DNA from 2 places in the Kitasatospora sp. NPDC056731 genome. Region 1 is predicted to be linked to the other one. Evidence: riboswitches for the same ligand, from Rfam matches in the RefSeq annotation. Region 1 holds a riboswitch; the other holds the start of a gene.
What was found. Region 1 has a riboswitch for glycine ahead of gcvP (aminomethyl-transferring glycine dehydrogenase). Riboswitches for the same ligand answer to the same signal wherever they lie in the genome.

Region 1 (4,489 bases):
GTGGCCGGGCCGGCCTCCGGCTGCAGCGGGTGGTTCGGCAGGTACGGCGCCAGGTGGGCGCGCACCGCGACCGGGCCGACGCCCGGGCCGCCGCCGCCGTGCGGGATGCAGAAGGTCTTGTGCAGGTTCAGGTGCGAGACGTCCGCGCCGAACTTGCCCGGCTTGGCGAGGCCGACCAGGGCGTTCAGGTTGGCACCGTCCACGTACACCTGGCCGCCGGCCTCGTGCACCAGGGCGCAGATGTCGGTGATCTGGGTCTCGTACACGCCGTGGGTGGACGGGTAGGTGACCATCAGCACGGAGAGGCTGTCCCGGTGCTGCTCGATCTTGGCCTTCAGGTCCTCGACGTCCACGTCGCCGTCGACCAGGGTCTTCACCACGACCACGCGCATGCCGGCCATCACCGCGGAGGCCGCGTTGGTGCCGTGCGCGGAGGACGGGATCAGGCAGACGTCGCGCTGGGTGTCGCCGTTGGCGTGGTGGTAGGCGCGGACGGCCAGCAGGCCGGCCAGCTCGCCCTGCGAGCCCGCGTTCGGCTGGATCGAGACGGCGTCGTAGCCGGTCACCTCGACCAGCTGGCGCTCCAGCTCGCGGATCAGGCTGAGGAAGCCCTGGGCCTGCTCGATCGGCGCGAAGGGGTGCAGCTGGCCGAACTCCGGCCAGGTGACGGCCTCCATCTCGGTGGTCGCGTTGAGCTTCATGGTGCAGGAGCCCAGCGGGATCATGCCGCGGTCCAGCGCGTAGTCCCGGTCCGACAGGCGGCGCAGGTAGCGCAGCATGGCGGTCTCCGAGCGGTGGCTGTGGAAGACCGGGTGGGTCAGGTACTCGTCCTGGCGCAGCAGCGCGGCCGGCAGCGCGTCGGCGCCCTCGGCGACCTCGACCGCGGGGACGCCGAACGCGGCCCAGACGGCGGCCAGGTGCTCGCGGGTGGTGGTCTCGTCGGTGGAGACCGAGATCCGGTCCGCGCCGTCCTGGTGGACGTTGACGCCGTTGGCGCGGGCGGCGGCCGCGATCTCGGCGGCACGGCCCGGGACGACGGCGGTGACGGTGTCGAAGAACTCGCCGTGCAGCAGCTCGACGCCGCCGGCCCGCAGGCCCTCGGCGAGGGCGGCGGCGTAGCGGTGGGTGCGGCGGGCGATGTCGGCCAGGCCGTCCGGGCCATGGTAGACGGCGTACATCGAGGCCATGACGGCGAGCAGCACCTGGGCGGTGCAGATGTTGCTGGTGGCCTTCTCACGGCGGATGTGCTGCTCGCGGGTCTGCAGCGCCAGGCGGTAGGCGCGGTTGCCGTCGGCGTCGACCGAGACGCCGACCAGGCGGCCGGGCAGCGAGCGGGCGTACTCGGCGCGCACCGACAGGTAGCCGGCGTGCGGGCCGCCGAAGCCCATCGGCACGCCGAAGCGCTGCGAGGTGCCGCAGGCGATGTCGGCGCCGAGCGAGCCCGGCGAGGCGAGCAGGGTCAGCGCCAGCAGGTCGGCGGCGACCGCGACGATCGCGCCGAGGCCGTGCGCCTGCTCGATGACCGGGGCGAGGTCGCGGACCACACCGGTGGCGCCCGGGTACTGGAGCAGCACGCCGAAGACGCCGCGCTCGGCGATCTCGGCCGGGATGCCCTCCGACAGGTCGGCGACGACGACCTCGACACCGGTCGGCACCGCGCGGGTGTTGATCACCGCGGTGGTCTGCGGCAGGGTCTCGGCGTCGACCAGGAAGACGCCGCCCTTGACCTTGGTGACGCGGCGGGCGAGCGCCATCGCCTCGGCGGCCGCGGTGCCCTCGTCGAGCAGCGAGGAGCCGGAGGTCGGCAGGCCGGTCAGGTCGGAGACCAGGGTCTGGAAGTTGAGCAGCGCCTCCAGGCGACCCTGGGAGATCTCCGGCTGGTACGGCGTGTAGGCGGTGTACCAGGCCGGGTTCTCCATGACGTTGCGCAGGATCACCGGCGGGGTGAACGTGCCGTAGTAGCCCAGGCCGATCATCGGCTGGAGCACCTGGTTGCGGCTCGCCAGCTCGCGCAGTTCGGCGAGCACCTGCGCCTCGCTGCGGCCGCCGGGCAGGTCCAGGCCGGTGATGGAGCGGATCGCCTCGGGAACGGCGGTGGCGGCGAGTTCGTCCAGCGAGCCGTAGCCGATGGACGCCAGCATCTTCTGCTGCGCGGCGTCGTCGGGGCCGATGTGGCGGTTCTCGAAGGGGCTGGCCAGCTCAAGCTCGGTGAGGGTCGAGGCGCCGGTGGGGCGTCCCGCGTTCGGCTGGGCGTTCATGGTGGTCGAGGCCTCCTGGTCACGGACCGGCGGGGGTGCGCACGCCGACCGGCCGGAGCCGCTGCGGACAGCGATTCGACCCGGGCGGGCGAACCCGACAGGCCTCCCCCTCTGTCATCGGGACCTGAGAGCTTCACCCGCACGGCGCGCTGTGGCACGCCGCCGGCTTGCACCGTCGGTGAGGGTGGTGGCCGTCGGCTCCCTGCCGACGGTCCTGCCCTGCTTTCCAGAGTGACCTACCCCACACGGTACGGATGCCTGAGAGATTCCGGGGAGGAGTTGCTCCTTCGGCGCCCCGACCAGCGCTTTCCGTGGCCGGGGACTCTCCCGAGCGGGCTCGGCGGTCGCCGCCCAGGGTACCAGCGGCAGGCCCCCTGATCACGGCCGCGTCGGGTCACTCCGGGTCTACGCGCGTCCCCCGGACGGTCCAGCCCGAAGCCCGTCCGGCGCACCCCGGTCGCGCCCGTCCGATTCATGGCCTTTGGTGTGAAGTGGCAGGCGGAACGGGTGCTCCGGCCACGGTCCTGCGGGAGTTCCGCAGGCGCAGCGCACTGGAGGAAAGAGTGCAAACCGACATCGATCCCCGGGACCTCATCGGCCACAAGGCGGTCGACCGCAACGGAGACAAGATCGGCACGGTCGACGAGGTCTACCTGGACGACGCCACCGGCCAGCCGGAGTGGGCAGCCGTCCGGACCGGCATCTTCGGCCGGGACGCCTTCGTCCCGCTCACCACCAGCGAGTTCTCCGGCGACGAGCTCCGGGTGCCGTACGACAAGTCGCTGGTGAAGGAGTCGCCGGACTTCGGCGTCGGCCAGCACCTGTCGCCCGCCCAGGAGCTCCAGCTCTACCGCTACTACGGCCTGGACACCCCGGCGAACGGCCGGCCGGTCGGCCGGGACGCCGACCGGCCCATCGGCCGCGAGGGTGACCGGCTGATCGGCCGGGACGGCGACCGCCCAGCCGACCGGGGCAGCGACCGGCCCATCGGCCGCGAGGGTGACCGGCCCATCGGCCGCGAGGGTGACCGACCGACGCGGCCCGACCTCGACTTCGGCACCACCTCGGCGGCCGAGCCCGTGAAGCCCATCACCTTCCACTCCCTCGGCCCCGTCCCGACCACCACCCCTGCCGACCCCACCGGCACCGCGACGGAGGTCAACGTGCGGACCCTCAACACCCCCGCGCCCGCAGCGACCCCCACGACGACCGAGCCCAAGCCGCAGCCCGCCCCGGTCGTGACGACCACCGCGACCACGAACTCGGTCATGGCCGCGCCGGTCTCGGAGCGCTCGACCGGCCCGGCCACCTCGTCCCCCAACGGCCCGGTGGAGATCACCTGCCGCGAGGAGCGCCTGGACATCACCACGGACTGGCACATCGTGGGCACCGCGAAGCTGCGCAAGTACGTGACCAGCGAGCAGGTCGAGCGCCGCGTCCCGGTGGTCCGCGAGCGCGTCCGGGTGGAGCGGATGCCGGTGAGCGAGGCCGAGCGCGCCTCGCTCACCGAGAAGGAGATCGCCGAGGCGGTGGAGGAGGTCACCCTGCGCGAGGAGCGCCCGGTGGTCCGCAAGTACCTCACCCCGATCGAGCGGGTCCGCCTGGTGGTGGAGCGCTACACCGCCGAGGAGGTGATCCGGGACGAGCTGCGCCGCGAGCACGTCGAGGTCCACGACAACACCGCCGCCGCCCCGGCGACCCCGGCAGCCACCCCGGTGGCCGAGACCCCCCGCCCGGCCGTGCTGCGCCCGTTCGCCTGACCCCTCGCCCCCAGGGCCCCGGACCTCTCGGTCCGGGGCCCTCGGCATGCCCCGTCCCGGTCGCCGCCCGGCCGGAATCCTTCGATTTTGCCAAAGCGTCACCACTGGATATTTGACACTCTGAAGTATCTCCCGGCATGGTTACTTCAGTTCATTCACTATGTACGGGAGGAAGCAACCGTGAGTGAGGCACCACAGCCCACCACCGCGGCCGAGAAGCAGAGCAGCGCCCGGGTCCTGCCGGCCCTCATCCTGGCGATGCTGTCGTTCAGCGTGGTGCAGACCGCGGTCGTCCCGATCCTGCCCTCGCTGGCCAAGGAACTGAGCGTCTCCGCGTCCAGCGTCACCTGGCTGATGACCGCCAACCTGCTCTCCGCCGCCGTGCTGACTCCCCTGCTGGGCCGCTTCGGCGACCTCCGGGGCCGTAAGCCGATGCTGCTGATCTCGCTGGCCGGTCTGGTCGCAGGTTCG
Region 2 (4,489 bases), on a different contig from region 1:
CTGCGGCCGCCCCGTCACGAGCGGGTCAGCCGCCGATGAAGGCGGTGTACTCGTCCGCGCTGAGCAGCTCGTCGGTGGACTCCACCTGGACCTTGAACAGCCAGCCGCCCTCGAACGGGGCGCTGTTGACCAGGCTGTTGTCGTCCAGGACGTCCTGGTTGATCTCGACGATCTTCCCGGTCACCGGGGAGAACAGGTCGCTGACCGACTTGGTCGACTCCAGCTCGCCACAGGACTCGCCCGCGGTCACGTCGGCGCCGACCTCGGGCAGCTGCACGTAGACGATGTCACCGAGCGCGTCGGCCGCGTGGGCGGTGATGCCGACCGTGGAGACACCGCCCTCGATGGCGGTCAGCCACTCGTGCTCCTTGGTGTACTGCAGGTGCTGGGGGTTGCTCATGGCGTCATTCTCCAGGATGGGAAGCGGGTACGACGAAGCGGGCCGCCGCACGGACGGCTTCGACGCGGATCAGGCGTGGTTCAGGCATGGGATCAGACCTGGGTCGGACCTGGGTCGGACCGGGATCAGGCGTGGCTCAAGCCTGGGTCGGGCGTGGTGACAGGCCCGGGTCTACGGGGAGGGCGGGGCCTCGGCGAGCGGAGGCCCCGCGGCCTCAGCGGGCGCGCTTGTAGAACGGCAGCGCCACGACCTCGACCGGCTCGTGCTTGCCGCGCACGTCCACCGCGACGGCGGTGCCGGGGGCGGCGTGGGCCGCGTCCACGTAGGCGATCGCGATCGGTCGGCCCAGGGTCGGCGACGGGGCGCCCGAGGTGATCCGGCCGATCGGGGCGCCGTCGGCGGAGACCACGGTGTACTCGGCGCGCGGGACGCGCTTGCCCTCGGAGACCAGGCCGACCAGCACCCGCGGCGGGTTGGCCTCGGCCGCGGCGGCGGCCCTCTCCAGCGCCTTGCGGCCGACGAAGGTGCCCTCGTTGGTGGTCTTGTCGAAGCGCACGACCCGGCCCAGGCCCGCGTCGAACGGGGTCAGGTCGGTGGAGAGCTCGTGCCCGTACAGCGGCATGCCGGCCTCCAGACGCAGCGTGTCGCGGCAGGACAGGCCGCACGGGACCAGGCCGCGGCCCTCGCCGGCGGCGGTCAGCGCCTGCCAGACCCCCTCGGCGTCGCCCGGGTTGCAGAAGATCTCGAAGCCGTCCTCGCCGGTGTAGCCGGTCCGGGCGAGCAGCACGTCGCGGCCGGCGACCTGGGCCGGGAGGATCGCGTAGTACTTCAGGCCGGGCAGGTCGGCGTCGGTGGTCCCGGCCAGGATCGCGGTGGCCTCCGGGCCCTGGACGGCGATCAGCGCGTAGGTGTCGCGGTCGTCCGTGACGACGGCGTCGAAGCCCTTGGCGCGGGCGATCAGCTCGTCCAGCACCAGCTGGGCGTTGGAGGCGTTGGCGACGACCAGGAAGGCGTCCTCGCGCAGGCGGTAGACGATCAGGTCGTCCAGGATGCCGCCGTCCTCGGCGCAGATCATGGTGTAGCGGGCGCGCAGCACGCCCAGCGCGGAGACGAAGCCGACCAGCGCGTGGTCCAGCATCTCGCCGGCCTGCGGGCCGGTGACGGTGATCTCGCCCATGTGGGAGAGGTCGAACAGCCCGGCCCGGGTGCGGACGGCGAGGTGTTCCTCGCGCTCGCTGCCGTAGCGCAGCGGCATGTCCCAGCCGGCGAAGTCGGTCATGGTCGCGCCGAGGGCGCGGTGCAGCGCGTCGAGCGCGGTGAGGCGGAGGGACGACATGGCCTGGAACTCCTCGGTCTGGGCACTCATGGGTGCACGCGCCGGAACCGGACCCGCTGGGGGGCCGACCCTGCGCGCGGGCATGCGGCGGCGTGGGTCTCCCCATCTGTCGTCGAACCTGAGAGCTTCACCGCCCACCTGCCCGCAGCTGTTTCCAGCATCCAGGACAGCATGGTGGCTTGCACCGTGGGTGGGCGCGCGACAGGGCCGTGCGCCACTTTCCAGATGTGCCTAACCCGTGCGGTAGGGGGGCCTGAGAGATTCCGGGGAGGAGTTGCTCCTTCGGCGCCGGCTGTGCCGCCTGACGGGGCACTCCGGGCTCTCCCGCGCGGGTTCGAGCGGCCGGTATGGAGTTGTCGGTCCGCCGGCGCGCCGCGCCGTCGAACGCGCACATCATGGCACGTCCGCGCCGACGACGGGAGAGGGGACCCGGTCACACCCCGCCACCTCGGGCACAGCCCTAGACTGCTGCGCGTCGGCGCAGCAGAGGGCGGCCGACCGGCAGAGGGCGGATCAGGCGCGCATGGGGTACCCGGTGGAGCAGCAGCAGGGGTGGGGCGGGCCGGAGTCGGCGCCGCCGGGCGGCGGGTGGCCGGCCAACGAGCTGGAGCAGGTGCTGACCGCCGCGCTGGGCGACCCGGGTGCGACGCCGCGGGTGGTCGAGGTGCTGGCCCGCAGCCAGGTGTGGATCCCGCTGCCGGCCGGCGGCGACCCGCAGGGGCCCGCGCTGGACCTGCCGACCATCGAGCTGGCCGGCGAGCCGTACGTGCCGGTGTTCTCCTCGCAGGAGGTGTTCCTGCGGCAGGCGCCGGGGATGGCCTTCGCGGTGGCGCCGGTCTGGGAGTTCGCCCGCGGGCTGCCGCTGGGCGTGGGCATCGCGGTCAACCCGGAGGCGGCGGTGGGCATCCCGGTGCCGCCGCAGGGTGTGGCGGAGCTGCGGCGCGGCCCGCGCGAGGAGCGCCTGGCCGACCAGGAGCAGGGCCGGAACCAGGAGCAGAGCCAGAGTCAGGGCCAGGGGCCGGAGGCGCCGACGGGTGGCCGGGTGGCGCTGCGTGAGCCGGTGCCGGGGGAGGATCCGGAGCACTTCCTGGCCGCCTGCCGGGCCGAACTGTCCGCGCTGCCCGGAGTGTTGTCCGCGCGGCGGGCGCTCGCCAGCATCGAGGGCGAGCCGACCGTGATGTTCGTGGGCGTCCAGCTGGACCAGGCGGCCCCGGCCGACCCGGGCGCGGTGAACGAGGCGCTCGGCCGTGCGCTGGGAACCGCGCCGCTGCCGGGGGGCGTCCACCTCGTACTGCTCGATCTCGCCGATGACCCGGTGGTCGAGTGGCTGCTCACCCGGGTACTCCCTTTCTACGCGCGGGGTTGAGCGGGGTTCGTATCGGAGGCACGTCGCCGTGGCGGTGGCCGGTGCCGCGCCATAGGGTGCGTGCAGACGGCCGACGGGCCGGCAGGCTTGAGGAAAGAGGCGCGGCGAGGTGGGCGCATGAGTGCGGGAGCGGTAGCGGGCGGTGCACCGGGGCCCTGGGGCCAGGCGCCCGCCGGGCGCCCCGGAGCGGATCCGGGCGCGCTGGAGCGCACCCTGCGCGAGGTCGCGCCGGAGCGCTACGAGGCGTACGAGCAACTGCTGCACGCACTGGCCGACGGCCAGGTCTGGATGCTGCTGTGGCACGGCACGCCGGGCAGCGCGGACGCCCAGTACGGGAACATGGAGATCAGCGGCCACGGCTACGCGCCGGCCGTCACCTCGTCCGAGCAGCTGGCGTCGTCCGGCTGGGCGCGGGCCCACGAGGTCATCTCCGGGCGGGAGATCGCCGCTTCGCTGTACCGGACCCGCTGGGGGCTGTGGCTCAACCCGCACGCGCCCGGCGGCGGGGTCGGGGTGCCCTGGGCGGACCTGCGGCGGATCGCCGCGGGCCTGGAGCGGCTGCCGGCCGGGCCGTTGAAGCTGAGCGAGCCGCAGCTGAACGCCCAGCCGTTCTTCGCGCTGCTGGAGCGGCAGGCCGGTGAGGTGCGCGCGGTGCGGGCGCTGCGCCGGGCCTGGGTGCAGCCGGCCGTGGGGGAGCCGTACCTGGCGATCGGACTGGAGCTGTACGAGAGTTCGCCGCCGGCGGTGGAGGCGGTGCGGGCGCTGATGCAGCGGGCGATCGCGGTGGCTCCGGAGGGGCTGGCGGTGTCCACGGTGGCGATGGCGGACGAGTACGACCCGGTGGCGCTGTGGATGCGGGCGCACGCGCGCCCGTTCTTCGACCGGGAGGCGGGCCGCCCGCCGACCGGCCCGTACCCGCCGGTGCCGCCTCCGCCGTACCCCGCGCAGCAGGGGCCGGGTTACGGCTACGGCACGCAGCAGCCCCCGCAGGGCTGGACCGGGCAGCCGCAGCAGCCGTGGCCCGGATACCCGGGGCGCTGACAACCAAAACCTTTTTCCAGAAGCCGACTTGATCTTGCATCAGGTCGGCTTCGGTGCTTTCCGGACGAACTTCCGGCCGGTACCGTCGATCACCTTGACATGCCTGATACAGCCGTGTGAAGAGGGATATGCCGAAGGCGTAGGAGGTGCATGCGCACAGATCACAGTTGGGCATCTGTCGGTTGTCAGGGCTGGCGCAAGCGAGTTCGGATGGCAGAGAGTTCTGCGCAACGCACCGCGCGTACTGGGAACCCCACGAAGGTGAACGCGCACGCCGACCGCCAGAACCACGCGAAGCCCATCCCGCGTTGGGGCAGTACCCGTGCACGACGTACTGCCGCGAACA

Region 2: linked by a shared signal. The riboswitch ahead of gcvT (glycine cleavage system aminomethyltransferase GcvT) and the one ahead of gcvP (aminomethyl-transferring glycine dehydrogenase) in region 1 are both predicted to bind glycine.

The regions. Positions count from the first base shown of each region.
Region 1 covers NZ_JBFBNR010000062.1:13,229-17,717, reverse strand. The annotation lists gene gcvP (aminomethyl-transferring glycine dehydrogenase) at 1-2,258, opposite strand, end outside; glycine riboswitch at 2,495-2,598, opposite strand; partial or broken gene AB0R04_RS35615 (PRC-barrel domain-containing protein) at 2,822-3,136, shown strand; gene AB0R04_RS35610 (DUF2382 domain-containing protein) at 3,527-4,018, shown strand; gene AB0R04_RS35605 (MFS transporter) at 4,199-4,489, shown strand, end outside.
Region 2 covers NZ_JBFBNR010000014.1:170,977-175,465, forward strand. The annotation lists gene gcvH (glycine cleavage system protein GcvH) at 26-400, opposite strand; gene gcvT (glycine cleavage system aminomethyltransferase GcvT) at 615-1,736, opposite strand; glycine riboswitch at 1,968-2,073, opposite strand; gene AB0R04_RS17480 (enhanced serine sensitivity protein SseB C-terminal domain-containing protein) at 2,260-3,102, shown strand; gene AB0R04_RS17485 (enhanced serine sensitivity protein SseB C-terminal domain-containing protein) at 3,220-4,143, shown strand.